2 regions of the Bacillus sp. N5-665 genome follow, and region 2 is predicted to be linked to the other one. Evidence: riboswitches for the same ligand, from Rfam matches in the RefSeq annotation. Region 2 holds a riboswitch; the other holds the start of a gene.

Region 1 (7,682 bases), 1.4 Mb from region 2:
TTCGTAAATTTATATCCTAACCATAGTACTAAGAAGAGTGGTAAACCGATGTAAGAAACGAGTACACCGTTCCAATCGATTGATTCGCCCATAAATGCGCCGTAGTTTTGACCTAAAATTACGATGACACAAAGTGCAAATGCGAAAATTGGACCGAACGGGAACCATTTTGCTCTATATGGTAAGTCTTTCAAATCTTTTCCTTGTGCGATATATGCTTTACGGAAACGGTAATGACTAATTGCAATTCCGACCCATGCGATAAAGCCAGACATTCCAGATGCGTTTAATAACCAAATGTATACAACACCGTCACCGAATAAAGAGGCAATGAAAGCGATACTACCGACAATTGACGTTACGATTAATGCGTTAACAGGTACACCGCGGCTATCTAATTTACCAAGAAACTTTGGTGCTTTTCCTTGGCGAGCTAAGTCCCAAAGCATACGAGTTGATGCATACATACCAGAGTTACCAGCAGACAATACTGCCGTTAAAATAACAGCGTTCATAACAGAAGCAGCAAAGGCAACGCCCGCTTTTTCAAAAATAAGTGTAAATGGACTTACTGTTACATCGCTTGCAGCAAGGCTTTCAGTCGTATAAGGAATTAATAAACCGATAACGAGAATCGCAAGGATATAGAATAAAAGAATACGCCAAAAGATAGAACGAATTGCTTTTGGAATGTTACGCTCTGGATCAGCAGTTTCACCAGCAGCTACACCTAATAATTCAGTTCCTTGGAATGAGAACCCAGCAGCCATAAATACACCGATAATTGCCATAATGCCGCCATTAAATGGTGCATCTGCAACAGTGAAGTTTTTAAAGCCAACAGATTCGCCGCCCATAATTCCGAAAATCATCATAAAGCCGACAATTAAAAAGATAATAATAGTAACTACTTTAATAAGTGCGAACCAATATTCAGATTCACCAAACCCTTTAACAGATAAATAGTTTAAAAGGAAAATAATAGCTAAACATAATCCACTCCAAATAAGAGAAGGGGTATCTGGGAACCAAAATTTCATAATTAATGTTACAGCCGCGAGTTCAGCAGCAATTGTAATGGCCCAGTTATACCAATAGTTCCATCCAAGTGCAAAGCCAAGGGATGGATCAACAAATTTTGTTGCATACGTGCTAAAAGATCCGGTAACAGGCATGTAAGCCGCGAGTTCAGCTAAGCTTGTCATTAAAAAGTAAACCATAATTCCAATTGCGGCGTATGCGACTAGTGCACCGCCAGGACCAGCTGTATGGATGACACCACCGCTGGCAAGAAATAGTCCGGTACCGATTGTACCACCGAGAGAAATCATCGTAAGGTGACGAGATTTTAATCCGCGTTTTAATTCACCTTGTCCTTGTGTAGTTTGCGTTTTAGAGGTAGATTGATTTGTTGCGCTATTCATGTTCAACACTCCTTTTCTTGTAGGTTAGGAAGGAGCGGGGGAGAAAAATACAAAAAACCGCCAAAGGAATTAGGCGGAACGTTTCACAAATAACCACCCCATCATACCCTTCCGTTAAGATAGCACCCCACGTTTACACGGTAATTTTGTAAACGTGACAGTTCTGTTCCTTTCGGAGACAGCCCCAGCTCATATTTCCAGAGAAGAAATATAAACTTCGGCAACTTTTCCTTTCAAACGGAGTTGGTGACATTCTCTGTGTCTCGTCCGTTTTACTCATAAAAGTCGCAACCTCTACCTCATCGGATTGATGAGGATTTGATATATTGCTAAGATTTTTAATATATGGCAATTGTAATGACTTTCTGAATATATTGCAAGATATTTTGTTAGGAAAAGTCAAAAAATATCGGTTATTGTATAGGAAACGCTTGCAAAACTCCACCCGAACCTACTGTTATGTAACAAAAAACAAATAAAGAAATTGTTATACAAATGTTTCGCAAAAAATATTGAAAAACCCTTTAAAAATAAAAGAAAATTCTGAAAATATAATTCGACATTCATAATAAGGTCATATTTTTTGTTATAATTAAAAAAACGTTTAAGCAAAAAAGGGGAAATTAACATGAAATTAGAAACAGAAAGACTCTATATAGTACCGTGTACAGAAGAGGGTATGCAAGTTGCTAACGAGCAAGGATATAACAGTGGTCCGCATATTGTAGGGCATGTAGAAAATGTAAAACAAAATAAGGTTTTATTACCTTGGGGCGCGTGGTATGTCATTCGCAAAGAAGATGACATCGTTCTAGGTGATATAGGATTTAAAGGGAAACCAAATGAGGAACATACAGTAGAAATTGGTTACGGATTTATTGAGAAATATTGGAATAAAGGGTATGCGACAGAAGCTGTAAGAGAATTAATAAATTGGGCTTTTCAAACAGGAGAAGTAGAAACGATTATTGCGGAGACACTTCTTGAAAATGATAGCTCGATTCGTGTATTAGAGAAATTACATATGAAGAGAATTGACACTACAGAAACGATGATTAATTGGAAAATAGAAAAATAAAAAATACCGCTCGAAGTATATCGGGCGGTATTTTTATCGTTATGGTAGCATTTGTTTTTGATCATTCGGATATCCGGCTGTCGATGCGTTAGAACGCTTGGAATGATTGCGAACAGCAATGAAAATAGAAATAATAACGACAAGACCAACTGCCACGTAAGAAAGTGAAATAATAGTTGGATCAACTTTAAATGTAGTAAGCAATGTACGAATGTTTGTAAAGATAATAAGGCCACCAACTAATACGCCAAGTAAATGAGAAGGAACGATGCGTACTAGCCATGCAGCGATTGGTGCCGCAACGATACCACCGAGCATGAGAGAAAATACCCAAACCCAGCTTACTTGTTCCCATCCAAGTGAAATGAAAAATCCAATTGTTGCAGCGAGTGAAACAGGAAATTCGCTCGTATCTACAGATCCGATAACTTTTCTAGCTTCATTTCCTCTTGCCAAAAGTACAGGTGTCGTAATCGGACCCCAGCCACCACCACCAGTTGAATCAACGAATCCAGCGAATAAGCCAAGCGGAACAAGCTGTTTTGCAGACATACGTTTATTTGAAGTAACAATTTGTTTTTGAATGATGAATCGTAATAAAATATAAACCCCTAAAGTAAATAAAAATACGGAAATGTACGGTTTAATTACATCGCCAGGTAAATTGCTTAAAAAACATGCCCCAATAAATGCGCCAATTGCTCCTGGTAATGTAAGCCTGGAAACGGTATATTTATCAACGTTTCCAAATTTGATGTGAGATGCACCAGAAGCGGCGGTTGTAACGACTTCAGCTAAATGAACAGATGCGGAAGCTACAGCTGGTGCGATACCAAACATTAATAATAGTGAGGTAGATGTTACCCCGTACGCCATTCCAAGTGCCCCATCAATCAATTGAGCGAAAAATCCAATAATAGCAAAGACAATTAATTTCTGCATAAATAATCCCCCTGTAATAATAAATGAAAAAGGCACTTTTCCCGTATGAGAAAAGTGCCTTTGGTTTTTCCAATCAGCAATAATTAAATTTGTTTCATTATAATACATATTAATCGTATAAATCAACTGGGTTTTAAAGTTTTTTGAATTGAATGAAAGAAAAATAAAATATACAATAAAAGGATGGAGAGAAAGGGGAGAAAGACATGTTACGATTTGATCATCTCGTACACGCAGTATATGGTACACCGGAGGAAGCGGCAAAACAAATACAGGAGCGTGGATTTCATACTGCAATAGGCGGAGAGCATATTACTTGGGGTACTTGGAATAGTTTATGTTATTTTGATTTATCCTATATAGAATTTTTAGCAGTTCAGCATGAAGAAAAAGCGAAGAAAGCAGACAATCCATTAGTACAAGAAACAGTAGTAAAATTACAAGACGGAGAAGGAATGCTACAAATCGCAATTCGAACAGATGCCATTGAAGACCTAGCAAATAATTTTAGTAAGCACGGTTTACATACGATAGGACCATTTGAAGGAAAACGTATAAGAAAAGATGGCCGTCTTTTAGAGTGGAAAATGTTATTTGTAAAGCAAGAGGAAAACGGACCGAAATTACCTTTCTTCATACAGTGGAATGAAACGGATGAAGAAAGAAGAAACGATTTACGTAACATAGGAACAATCACTGAACATAAAAATAAAGTACAACAAATTGAAACGATTCATTACGCAGTGAAAAATGTTCGAGAAACAGTACGGAAATGGAAAGAAGTAATGGGGCTAACTGCAAGCTCAATCACAAAGAATGAAGAATGGAATGCGGAGTGTCAAAGCGTATCATTTGGTGATGTTCATGTGCAGTTTTGTGAACCAATAGGAGAAGGGTTAGTACTAGAACGTTTGAAGCATCATGGCGAATATCCATTTGCAGTGGAGTTTAAAGGTGAAAATAAACGAGAGCATGAAGTGTTAGGTAGTTTGTACATATATTGATAGAGGTGAATGTTGTGAAGGAAATGCTTAGAGAGATAGAGAGACAACTAGAATGGCATCGTATTGTAAAGTGTACAGCTATTTCAAAAGGCTTTTCACATGAAGAAAAATATAAAGTTGAATTAAAGAACGAAGAAACTTATTTTGTGAAAGTATGTGATGCTGTTCATTTTGAACGTAAACAAGAAGAATATACGTATATGAAACAATTAGAGTTATTACATATTCCAACGCCCAAGTTAATTCATTTCATAAAACTTGAGGAATTAAATAAATGTGTACAAGTATTTGAATGGGCCCAAGGTGTAAATGGTGAAGAAGGTTTAGGGAAGCTATCGGTGGAAGAACAGTATAATGCAGGAAGAAAAGCAGGGGAAGTATTAAAGAGGATCCACTCAATTGGAAGAGAAAGTGCAAGTAATAAATGGGGAACGGTTCGATGGAATAAATACGAAAGATACGTAGAAGCGTTAGCAAACTATGAAATAGACTTCCTTGATTTGAAGCCAGTATTAAGTTTTGTAGGGGAGCATAAACAATTATTGAAAAATCGCCCTATTACCTTTTTACACGATGACTTCCATCCAGCAAATAGTATGATTCATAATAAGGAATTTATCGTTATCGATTTTGGAGGATATGATTTTGGCGACCCAATACACGATTTTTATAACGTAGCGATTTTTACTACAAGAATAAGTAAACCATTTGCGGTTGGACAAGTTCACGGTTATTGCGTGGGAGAACCGTCACTTCATTTTTGGCAACTGTATTCATTATATGCAGCAATGACATTCCCAGCTGATATCGTATGGACAAACCGAAGCACGCCACATTTAGTAGATGATATGAAGGAAAGGTTGAACGTAATTTTAGAAGATCATAACAATTTTTCATCCTATATTCCAAAATGGTATCAATCACAACATGAGGATAGAATAAACAATAAGTAATGGAGGGATTCATATGGATAAAATTGCGGTAATTTCAGATATTCACGGTAATATTCCAGCTCTAGAATCTGTGCTGCAAGATATTAAATTAAGAGGAATCGAGCGCATCATTTGTCTTGGAGATTTAGTCGGGAAAGGTCCTCATTCTAGCGAAGTGATTGAAATCATTCGTAAAGAATGTGATGGAGTTGTAATGGGGAACTGGGATGATTTCATTACAAAACCGACTGAATTTGAAGCGTTAAAATGGCATCAAAAACAATTATCGGAAGAACAAAATGACTATTTAAGAAGTTTACCATTTTCAATCGAATTTTTTATGAGTGGCAAATTGATTCGTATGTTCCACGCATCGCCGAGAAGTTTATATGAAAGAATTCAGCCACATGCCTCAAGAGAAGAGCGTATTAGTATGTTCGAAAACAGTGAGTTCACAGAGAATATAGAAGGGGAAAAAAAACCAGATGTCGTTTGCTACGGTGACGTTCACCAAGCATTCGTTCAAAATTTCAGAGGGAAAACGTTATGCAATGCAGGTAGTGTAGGCAATCCACTTGAAATTACACAAGCTTCCTATTTAATATTTGAAGGAACTTACAATGAACAAGAAGCCGCAAGCTTTTCCATTCAACTCGTACGTGTACCATATGATATTGAACTAGCCATCAGACTAGCAGAAGAACTCGATATGCCAGAAATTGAAGAATACAAACAAGAATTACGGACTGCTTTATATCGAGGGTTTAAGGGAAAGTAAGCCAATTATAATATATCTATCGTAACTTCAAATATATTAACGATTCGAAATAGGATATCGCCTTACCGACAAATAATGACATGAATTGTTACCTGTAATTATGTTATGTAAACTAATTGTAGGAGGAAATATCATGAACCGAATACAACGCATGAAAGAAATTGTAGATCATATTTTAAAATTAAACTTAACCCATCCAACAAGAGTTGGAGTAAGTGGTATTACAGCTTCAGGAAAAACAACATTTGCAAACGAAATAGCTGAAGAAATAAAAAAACGAGGTTTACCAGTAACACGCGCCAGCATTGATGATTTTCATAATCCGAGAGCGGTTCGCTATGCAAAAGGAAAAGAATCTGCAAGAGGGTATTACGAAGATGCACACGATTATACAGCTTTTAAAGAAAGATTATTAAAGCCTTTAGAGCTTAACGGGAATTTACAGTATGAAACGATTTCTCATAACTTAATAACGGATATGCCTGTACATAATAAGCCACAAGTGGCCAAGCAAAATATGATATTAATAGTAGATGGAACGTTTCTATTGAAAAAAGATGTTGAGCATTTATTTGATTACAAAATCTTTGTAGATACAGATTTTGAGATGGCGAGAAAACGTGGTGCAAAGCGAGAGACTGAGACTTTTGGAAGTTATGAAGAAGCAGAGAAAATGTTTTTAAACAGATATCATGCTGCCTGTAAGATGTATATAGATGAGCATAATCCGAAAAGTTGTGCGGATGTTATATTTCGGAATAATAACTTTGATGATCCAGTAGTTGTATTTAAAGAAATTTAATATTGTTTATACAGCAAACAATTCGTGAAAGGAGATGTTTTGGATGGATAAAAAAGAGAATCCGAACGATTGGCCTGTATGGGCGAATGAGTCAGTAGAGATAGTGAATGCAAATCCTGATTGGCAAGATAAAGGCAGATGTGAAGAGCAGCAACTATATGAACTGCTTGCTCCTCTCGGTATAAGCAAAGTAATACATATAGGAAGTACATCCATACCTGGTTTACCTGCAAAACCTATCATTGATCTAATGGCTGAAATAGACTCATTTGATAGAGTACTAGATATTTTAGCGGAATTGGACTTATATAATTGGCATTATGTAAGCCCAGAATTGGATGAAAGACCTTGGAGAAGGTTCTTTGTGAAAGTTAAGAATAATAGGCGTGTAGCTCACCTTCATTTAATGGTTAAAGGAACTGAGCAATGGGAGCATCAACTTTTATTTCGTAATCGCTTACGAGAAAATCCACAATTAGTTTATGAGTATTCAAATCTTAAACAAGATTTAGCTAAAAGATTTAACCAAGATAGAGAAGCCTACACAAAAGCTAAAACAGAATTTATTAAGCAAGTTCTAAAATGATGCAACCTTTGATTGTAACTACGTTTGAATACAAAAGAAAAAACATCCTTTATTTTATAAATTAAACTTACATGAAATGCATGTAAATAAGGTGAGAGACTGCGATGTTCTAAAGTATTTCCTTTTATTTATTAGG
Region 2 (7,682 bases):
ACATTTGTGTTTAATGAAGAATAAGCCCTAATTTGATTAGGGCTTATTCTTCATTTACAAAACCAGATTGAATCGCTTCCGTTACTTCTTCTGTGATTTCTAGTTCTGTTGCTTCCGTACTAATTTTCTTGTCCCAAATATGTACGGAAGGCTTTTCGTTACAAAGATGTTTTACTAATACTAGTTGATTATATGTTAGCTTATTTTCTCTATGGGTGGCGATATAGACTGTGAAATTTTTTGCTTCAAAGACCTTTTCCTGCAAAGTGTATTGGCTGGCCAATTCCTTTGCTACTATATCGTTCAAGTTTTCTATAATCATATAAGTTATTCTCCTTTCCCTTATATCATCAATCAAATCGTCGAATACTTGGTACACATAATGCTACTCCAATTGTTACAAGTACTAATATAGCTAGTGTTATAATCGTTATCTCGCCACCTATGACAGTAGCTAACCATCCTACAACCACATAACCTAGTGGCACTAAAGCAAATGAACCTAGCATATCAAGGCTTGCCACTCTTCCAAATGCTTCTTCTGGTACAAGCTCTTGTAAACTTGTTTCCCAAATGAGTCCAAATATCATCATACCGAACCCTTCAATTGCCATTAATCCAATTAATGCAGGTGCCCAAGCAATAAATGGCATTATTAAAAGCGTATAACCACTTATTAATACACCACCATAGGCAAGTAATCCCCGCTTATGCCACCGTTCTCTCCCGCCAAATATTAGGCGGCAATTACAGCTCCAACACCAGAGGATGCCATTCCTAATCCATACACATATGCTTCAAAATGATGATGAACATTAAATAACCATGGAATTAATACGGTGATAATGCCGGCATCCCCCAAAGCTTTTTCTCTTTGTACGTCCCCTTGCATTTCTCTCTCCTTTTTTCAAATGATTATAGACTTTATTATATATCACTAAAAATTCCCAATATTCTTTTTCGATTATATAAGAAACCATTATGTTATGGTAAAATTATCAAAATAAATATAAAGGAGAATACATTATTATGCCTCAAAATTCTCATAACATCGAGCACCGCATCTATACAATGTGTATGATCCAGCGAAATAATGAAGTTTTACTTATAAAACGCCCCGATCATCGAGGTTTTCCTGGCTACATCGCTCCTGGCGGAAAAGTAGATTTCCCAGAAAGTATCGTTCAAGCTGCTAAACGAGAAGTAAAAGAAGAAACTGGATTACTTGTTTCAAATTTAACTTTTAAGGGATTAGATGAATACGTAAATCCGAAAGAAAATGTTCGATATATGGTATTTAACTATTGGACAGATTCATTTGAAGGTGAACTCCTTTTGAATCCTCCTGAAGGCGAATTATCATGGGTAGCAATCGATACAGCACTAAATCTTCCTATGCAAGATTGGTTTAAAGAGAGATTCCCATTATTTTTTGAAATAGGTACGTTTGAAATTCAACGTGCTTGGGACCAAGACTTAGATAAACAAGTTGCTATGACAATTACGCATACGTAAAAAAAGCTTGGTATCTCTCCAAGCTTTTTTCACTTTCCTTCTATTTTCTTAATCTCATAATCAATTTCTAAAAACTTAACTCCAAATATCCACATTCTATGGTTAGCTTCTAATATGTGATTCGTGTTCTCCTTTATAATAAAAGTCTCTGCTAACGGTAAACGAATTGTAAAGAAACGAGTATGTAAATAAATCCCCTCATCTCCTTTACCATTTCTTCTCAGCTTACTAGTAATGATTAAATCATTACTCTTATTACATAATTTTAAAACCCCCGTCATATTCGAATATGGTAAAGGTAATGCAATATTCATATATGTCTCGCTCTTATATGTGTGCTTTGAGTAAAGAGCTACAAAAATAGATTCTCCTGCTTCATTTTTTCTTAGCCAAGCCCTTACATTCTCTCTTCCATCTTTCTCATCTATTATCCCGACGATAGAGCCATGCATCGTTTCCCACTTACCGCCCATTCCTAAATGTATTTGTCCTACACGCTTACTCATTTTCTCATAGCAAAATGCAACCGGACGAAACCAACGAGCCCACTTAATATGCGATTGTAACTCATACTCTTTTGTATTTTCATAAAAACGAGTAATACTTAAAGGAATCTTCGCCATGTCAAATCCCTCACTATGAAAATCGTTCATATTATCAACTAAACCTTTGTATTCCTTGCTATCTATTAAACTTCTGTTATGTAAAAATGCTTCACCAACTGTCGTATTTCCTATTAACCTGCTCATTGGTTTCCCGTAATATTTATGATTCGGAGCACTCTTTTCAATCATCCAGCCGACAAATGCGGGTAACGCTACTCCAATTCCATTGACAACACCGTGAATCCAAACCATTTGAGCAATTGTAATCGTCATTACATGTTTCAAATTCCCATATGAATATACAAGTGAAAACATAATTGTTACCATGAGTGTGCTAGAAGATATGATTAGGAGAACTTTTGCACTAACAGCATTAAATTTCGTACACCAAACATAAATCCCATAACTATAAATAGCACATAAATATAGGAACACTGCAAAAAATTCAAATACCCTCGAGTACGTAATTCCTATTGCAACTGTCATAGGTGAAATGACGATGACAAACATAATAGCATCATATACTTTACTTCTCTTTTCTCTTTTCCTCCCAATTAAACCAGCTGATAACGGCAATAGAAATGCCGAATAATGAAAGTGTGCAGCTGTAAGCAAAACAATGTCGGAACTAAAGTGCATAATGGAAAGCTTTGCTACAGAAGCAAAAAACCAGAAACCACCTAAAAACAAATACATAAACGCACTATCGATAGCTGTCTCCTCTAACGGTTTCCATCCTCTTTCTAGCAATCTACTTATACCAAATAACGCAACAATTCCTGTATATACAAACCAAAGTAACGCAAAGAAATAATGATTTGTTACGAAAGCTAACGTTGCATTAATTGCTGCAATTGGATATAGCGGCGATACAAATTTATAAAAGAATACATACGATCCATTTCTTGTTTTCTTATCAATGATGCAAAATGACATCGGTATAAATAACAAAATAGATAATAAAATAATTGCTTCCACCGGGTTTATATTTGACCACTCACATATTAGAAAAATAATATAACAAGCAAACCCAACTATTATATTTTTCATATCATTTATTTCCTCTCTACAAATGTTCCCTTATATGAAAATAATGAACCAATTAACGGATTGCTTACTTGTACATGAATTCGAAAGCATTGTAGTGTTTCATCATAACTTTCTACAATGTTGGCCTCTCCGTATAAAAACCTAGGTAACGGGACTTTCCTTCCAAACATGTAAAACCATTGTTTCTTTGAAGAAATATGCATTGCCCCCACCTCATCAATATGAAAATTCAATGTAGAAACAAGTATTTGCGGTTCACCAAAATAATCTAAAATTTCATTATTCTCTTCATCCATCTGCATAATGGCGTTAAAGTATCTTTTCTTATTATGAAAATAAAAAGTACGATTCCACCGCACAAGTTCATTTCCATGTTCATCTCGCTCAGCGGTATTATGTATTGTAAATGGCACTTCCTTCCCCCGCTCAGAGAAAAACATTCTAAACTTCGATGCAATTTTTAATATCAATTTTACGAAAAAAGAACCTCCGTAAATTTCATCCATTTCTCCTTCTCCAGTAAAGCTATTTTCTTCCGTGATCTCATAGCGTTTCTGTAATTTCGGATGAAGTTTTTTATAAGAATCCCCTAATAGTCTTTCATACATATTAGCCATACATTATTCCTTTCTCTTCCTCTTGCAATTTTTTGCACTCGGTAAATCAGAACTATTTATATAACCGACAATCGATAACCCCATAAGTAGAACGTTTAATGTAATTGGATTAAACGGCTCTGTAAAGCTTACGATATTCGTAAAACCCGCCGCTATCGTTAAGGCTATTAACATAAAAATATGTACGATAAATACTTTTCGTTTTGGAAATGGCAACAGCCATATGGCACCAAAAATAATTTCTAATAATCCAATTATTTTAAGTACAAAAATACTATATTCCGTTGAACCAATTATCACAGATAGCATTTTTACTTCTTCTGAATGAGTAAACACTAGTTTCGGCACTATTCCTTGATACATCCATACAAAAGCAAACAAAAAACATACAAGCCAATATGTCATTGTTCTTCTAATTAGTAATCTCGGATGAAGTCCCTTTTCTAACCATAATTTTAAAGCATCAAAACTCCAAGCAGTCGCCCAGCCTAATAACGGACGAAACATATAGAAATCTATTACATTTCCTATACGACCAAACCTCGTATCGTAATCATATTGCGTCTCAAAATGAATGTGTTCTTTACGCGGTGTATACTTCCAATAACCACGCCCTATTTGAATAAGTGATAATTTATTATCTGTCCAAAATTTTAAAGAAGAAATCCGTTCACCCGTTTCTTTTCTTATTTCTCCTATCGATTCCCCTTCACCAGCTATTTCAAGTCCTAATCCAATTTTAGTTTTATATAAAAACTTCTGCGGTTCTCCTTCTTTTTTCTCTAAATACGAAATTTCAGTAAAGCGAGCATCCCATTCTGTATGTATATCTGGTTCCTGTGTATATCCCCATAATTTTTCCATTGTTGTGTTCATTTCTGCCGAAACATAAATAGGCTTTTTCCCCTTCATTCTTCCGCCTCCTATGCACTATAAATTTAATGTACATGCTATGAATTTATTTTGCTACAATTTTCACAAACTCCTTCAAAAAAAGAAAGAATTTTTAAAATTTATACAAAACACTTGATTCCCCGAAAAATTTAAATTATTATAAAACAAATGTTACCAACAACTTCATAAATCAAACACTCTCGCCTAAAACGTGAGATAGAGGTTGCGATACTTATGATTATTCTAATGGAGACACAGAGATGTCTATGAAATTAGATGAAAGGAAGTATTGCCGAAATCGATAATTTTCTCTGCATTTATCGATTGGGGCTGTTTTCGAATAGAAACAGAACTGTCATATGTACAGAAGTGTATGTATGAAGAGCTATCTACAAAAAAGAGATATCATTTTTATGGTATTCCTTTTTTGGCGGTTTTTTTATTAGCTCCGTTTTCTGTTTCCCTTTTCCTGTAACAGCACCATCCTCACTTATTTGAGATGGTGTTTTTTGTTTTTCTCTGGTAACTACAGGAATATTGGGATCTATATATGTCCTAATCTATTCTTAAAAATGGATGAAAGAAGGAATTCGTAATGGAAACGATTGTACAAAAATTTGGTGGCACTTCTGTTGGAAGCGTTGAGCGCATTCAACATGTAGCAAATTTAATTATTGAAGAATATGAACGAGGACATAGTATCGTCTCTGTCGTTTCAGCAATGGGAAAAAGCACAGATGAACTCGTAGCACTTGCTAACGCGATTTCAGAAAATCCGAGTAAACGCGAAATGGATATGCTTCTATCAACAGGTGAGCAAGTTACTATTTCATTATTAACGATGGCACTACAAGCAAAAGGTTATAACGCGATTTCATTAACAGGATGGCAAGCTGGTATTACGACAGAATCTGTACATAGTAGTGCACGGATTACTGACATTCATACAGATCGAATTCAATCTTATCTTACTGAAGGTACGATTGTTATTGTAGCTGGCTTCCAAGGAGCCAGTGAAGAACATGAAATTACAACGCTTGGACGCGGTGGTTCTGATACAACTGCTGTTGCATTAGCTGCTGCACTGAAAGCAAAAAAATGTGATATTTACACGGATGTGACCGGTGTATATACGACGGACCCACGAGTTGTAAAAGATGCTTATAAATTAGATGAAATTTCTTATGACGAAATGCTAGAACTAGCAAACCTCGGTGCTGGTGTATTACACCCGCGTGCTGTTGAGTTTGCTAAAAATCATAATGTCATGTTAGAAGTTCGCTCAAGTATGGAACAAGAAAACGGAACAATTGTAAAAGGAGAATGTAACATGGAACAACAATCAATCGTTAAAGGTATTGCATTTGAAGATAATATTACACGCGTCACAATGAAAGGATTAGAACAAGGTGCACTCTCAACAGTTTTCTCTACATTGGCAACAGCACATATTAATGTAGATATCATCATTCAAAGTATTACAAATGAAGGAACTGTTCACCTCTCCTTCTCAATCCATTCTAATGATTTAAAAGAAACATTAGAGGTATTAGAACAAAATCAAGAAACACTTCACTATGAATCTGTAGAATATGAAAATTATTTAGCAAAAGTATCCATTGTAGGATCTGGTATGGTCTCTAATCCAGGAGTTGCTGCGAATATGTTCACTACTTTAAAAGAAGAAGATATTCATATTAAAATGGTAAGTACATCAGAAATTAAAGTATCTGTCGTTATTGACCGCCTTCATTTAGTAACAGGTGTTGAGGCGCTGCATCAATCATTTATGGCAAAAATTGAGCCTTTAGTGCAGATGAGTTAATTTCCACCGGTAAAACTTTAAAAAATATATGAATCTATTTCCTTCCTATATAAATAGAAACAGGATAGGACTGTTTTGTGGGAAAGTCGAAGTTATTCTATCGAATAGCAATTACAGTATCAAATTCTTGAAATGATAGCATTCACGAAATAAAGTTCGCGCATATTTCAATAGTAAAGGGTTTACGAAGTGTTATTCGTTAACAAGATTTTATATACTATGCCCGAAAACACCTTGTCACATTTTCCTACGCTGTGACAAGATGTTTTTTGTTTAGAAAAGATTTTAGTATAATTATGAGGATAATTAAATAATAAATTTATACATAAAAGGAGATAAAAACTATGGCAAACAACCGATTACTACGAATGGACAATGTCAGCATCGTTGTAGAATCACTTGATAACGCAATCTCTTTCTTCGAGGAGATTGGCTTGAATCTCGAAGGGCGAGCTACTGTTGAAGGTGAATGGGCTGGTCGCGTAACTGGACTCGGTTCTCAGTGCGTAGAGATTGCTATGATGGTTACGCCAGATGGCCACAGCCGAATTGAACTTTCTCGATTTCTCACCCCACCTACTATAGCAGACCATCGGACAGCTCCTGTAAACGCCCTCGGTTATTTGCGCGTCATGTTCACCGTTGAAGACATTGACGAAATGGTATCCAGACTGACTAAGCATGGTGCTCAGCTCGTTGGTGAAGTAGTTCAGTATGAGAACTCGTATCGACTCTGCTACATTCGTGGAACCGAAGGAATTTTAATCGGTTTAGCGGAAGAACTCGGTAACAAATAAGTAATGTTTTATTAGACGTCTTTACTGAAGTAAAAATATTTGAAAGAACTTTACGCTTAATAAAACTTAGATTTTGAACCCCGTCCTAGCTTTAGAACGGGGTTATGCTTGTTTAAACTTTTTAACATACTATCAACATCCCGAAATCATTATAAAACAATTCAATTACTTGTTATACTCTTTCCTAGGAAATATAACGGACCCTTCTCACTTCTTATCATATATATCTTTTCTTTTAAAAAACGATCTGAACTCATTCAAAATAACTTTCTTCACGTCAGAGTAAAAAACCATCATGAATAGTGCAATTCCTAATAAAATCTCTTGCATTCCTTCATAATCAATGAAAGCACTCACAATTAGCAAACCAAACCCAATA

What was found. A riboswitch is a leader RNA that binds a small molecule or an ion and turns the genes downstream of it on or off. The one in region 2 is predicted to bind lysine.
Region 1: it holds a riboswitch for lysine, as region 2 does, so the genes downstream of both, MNO09_RS15165 (amino acid permease) here and MNO09_RS22170 (aspartate kinase) in region 2, are expected to answer to the same signal.

The regions. Positions count from the first base shown of each region.
Region 1 covers NZ_CP093325.1:2,456,322-2,464,003, forward strand. The annotation lists gene MNO09_RS15165 (amino acid permease) at 1-1,424, opposite strand, end outside; lysine riboswitch at 1,537-1,729, opposite strand; gene MNO09_RS15170 (GNAT family N-acetyltransferase) at 2,053-2,502, shown strand; gene MNO09_RS15175 (sulfite exporter TauE/SafE family protein) at 2,542-3,552, opposite strand; gene MNO09_RS15180 (VOC family protein) at 3,651-4,448, shown strand; gene MNO09_RS15185 (aminoglycoside phosphotransferase family protein) at 4,463-5,401, shown strand; gene MNO09_RS15190 (metallophosphoesterase family protein) at 5,415-6,158, shown strand; gene MNO09_RS15195 (nucleoside/nucleotide kinase family protein) at 6,292-6,960, shown strand; gene MNO09_RS15200 (GrpB family protein) at 7,004-7,546, shown strand.
Region 2 covers NZ_CP093325.1:3,827,570-3,835,251, forward strand. The annotation lists gene MNO09_RS22135 (YozF family protein) at 1-24, shown strand, start outside; gene MNO09_RS22140 (hypothetical protein) at 44-322, opposite strand; partial or broken gene MNO09_RS22145 (MFS transporter) at 351-853, opposite strand; gene MNO09_RS22150 (8-oxo-dGTP diphosphatase) at 1,030-1,515, shown strand; gene MNO09_RS22155 (YndJ family protein) at 1,545-3,170, opposite strand; gene MNO09_RS22160 (DUF4166 domain-containing protein) at 3,176-3,787, opposite strand; gene MNO09_RS22165 (DoxX-like family protein) at 3,791-4,699, opposite strand; lysine riboswitch at 4,891-5,077, shown strand; gene MNO09_RS22170 (aspartate kinase) at 5,277-6,506, shown strand; gene MNO09_RS22175 (VOC family protein) at 6,851-7,303, shown strand; partial or broken gene MNO09_RS22180 (helix-turn-helix domain-containing protein) at 7,511-7,682, opposite strand, start outside.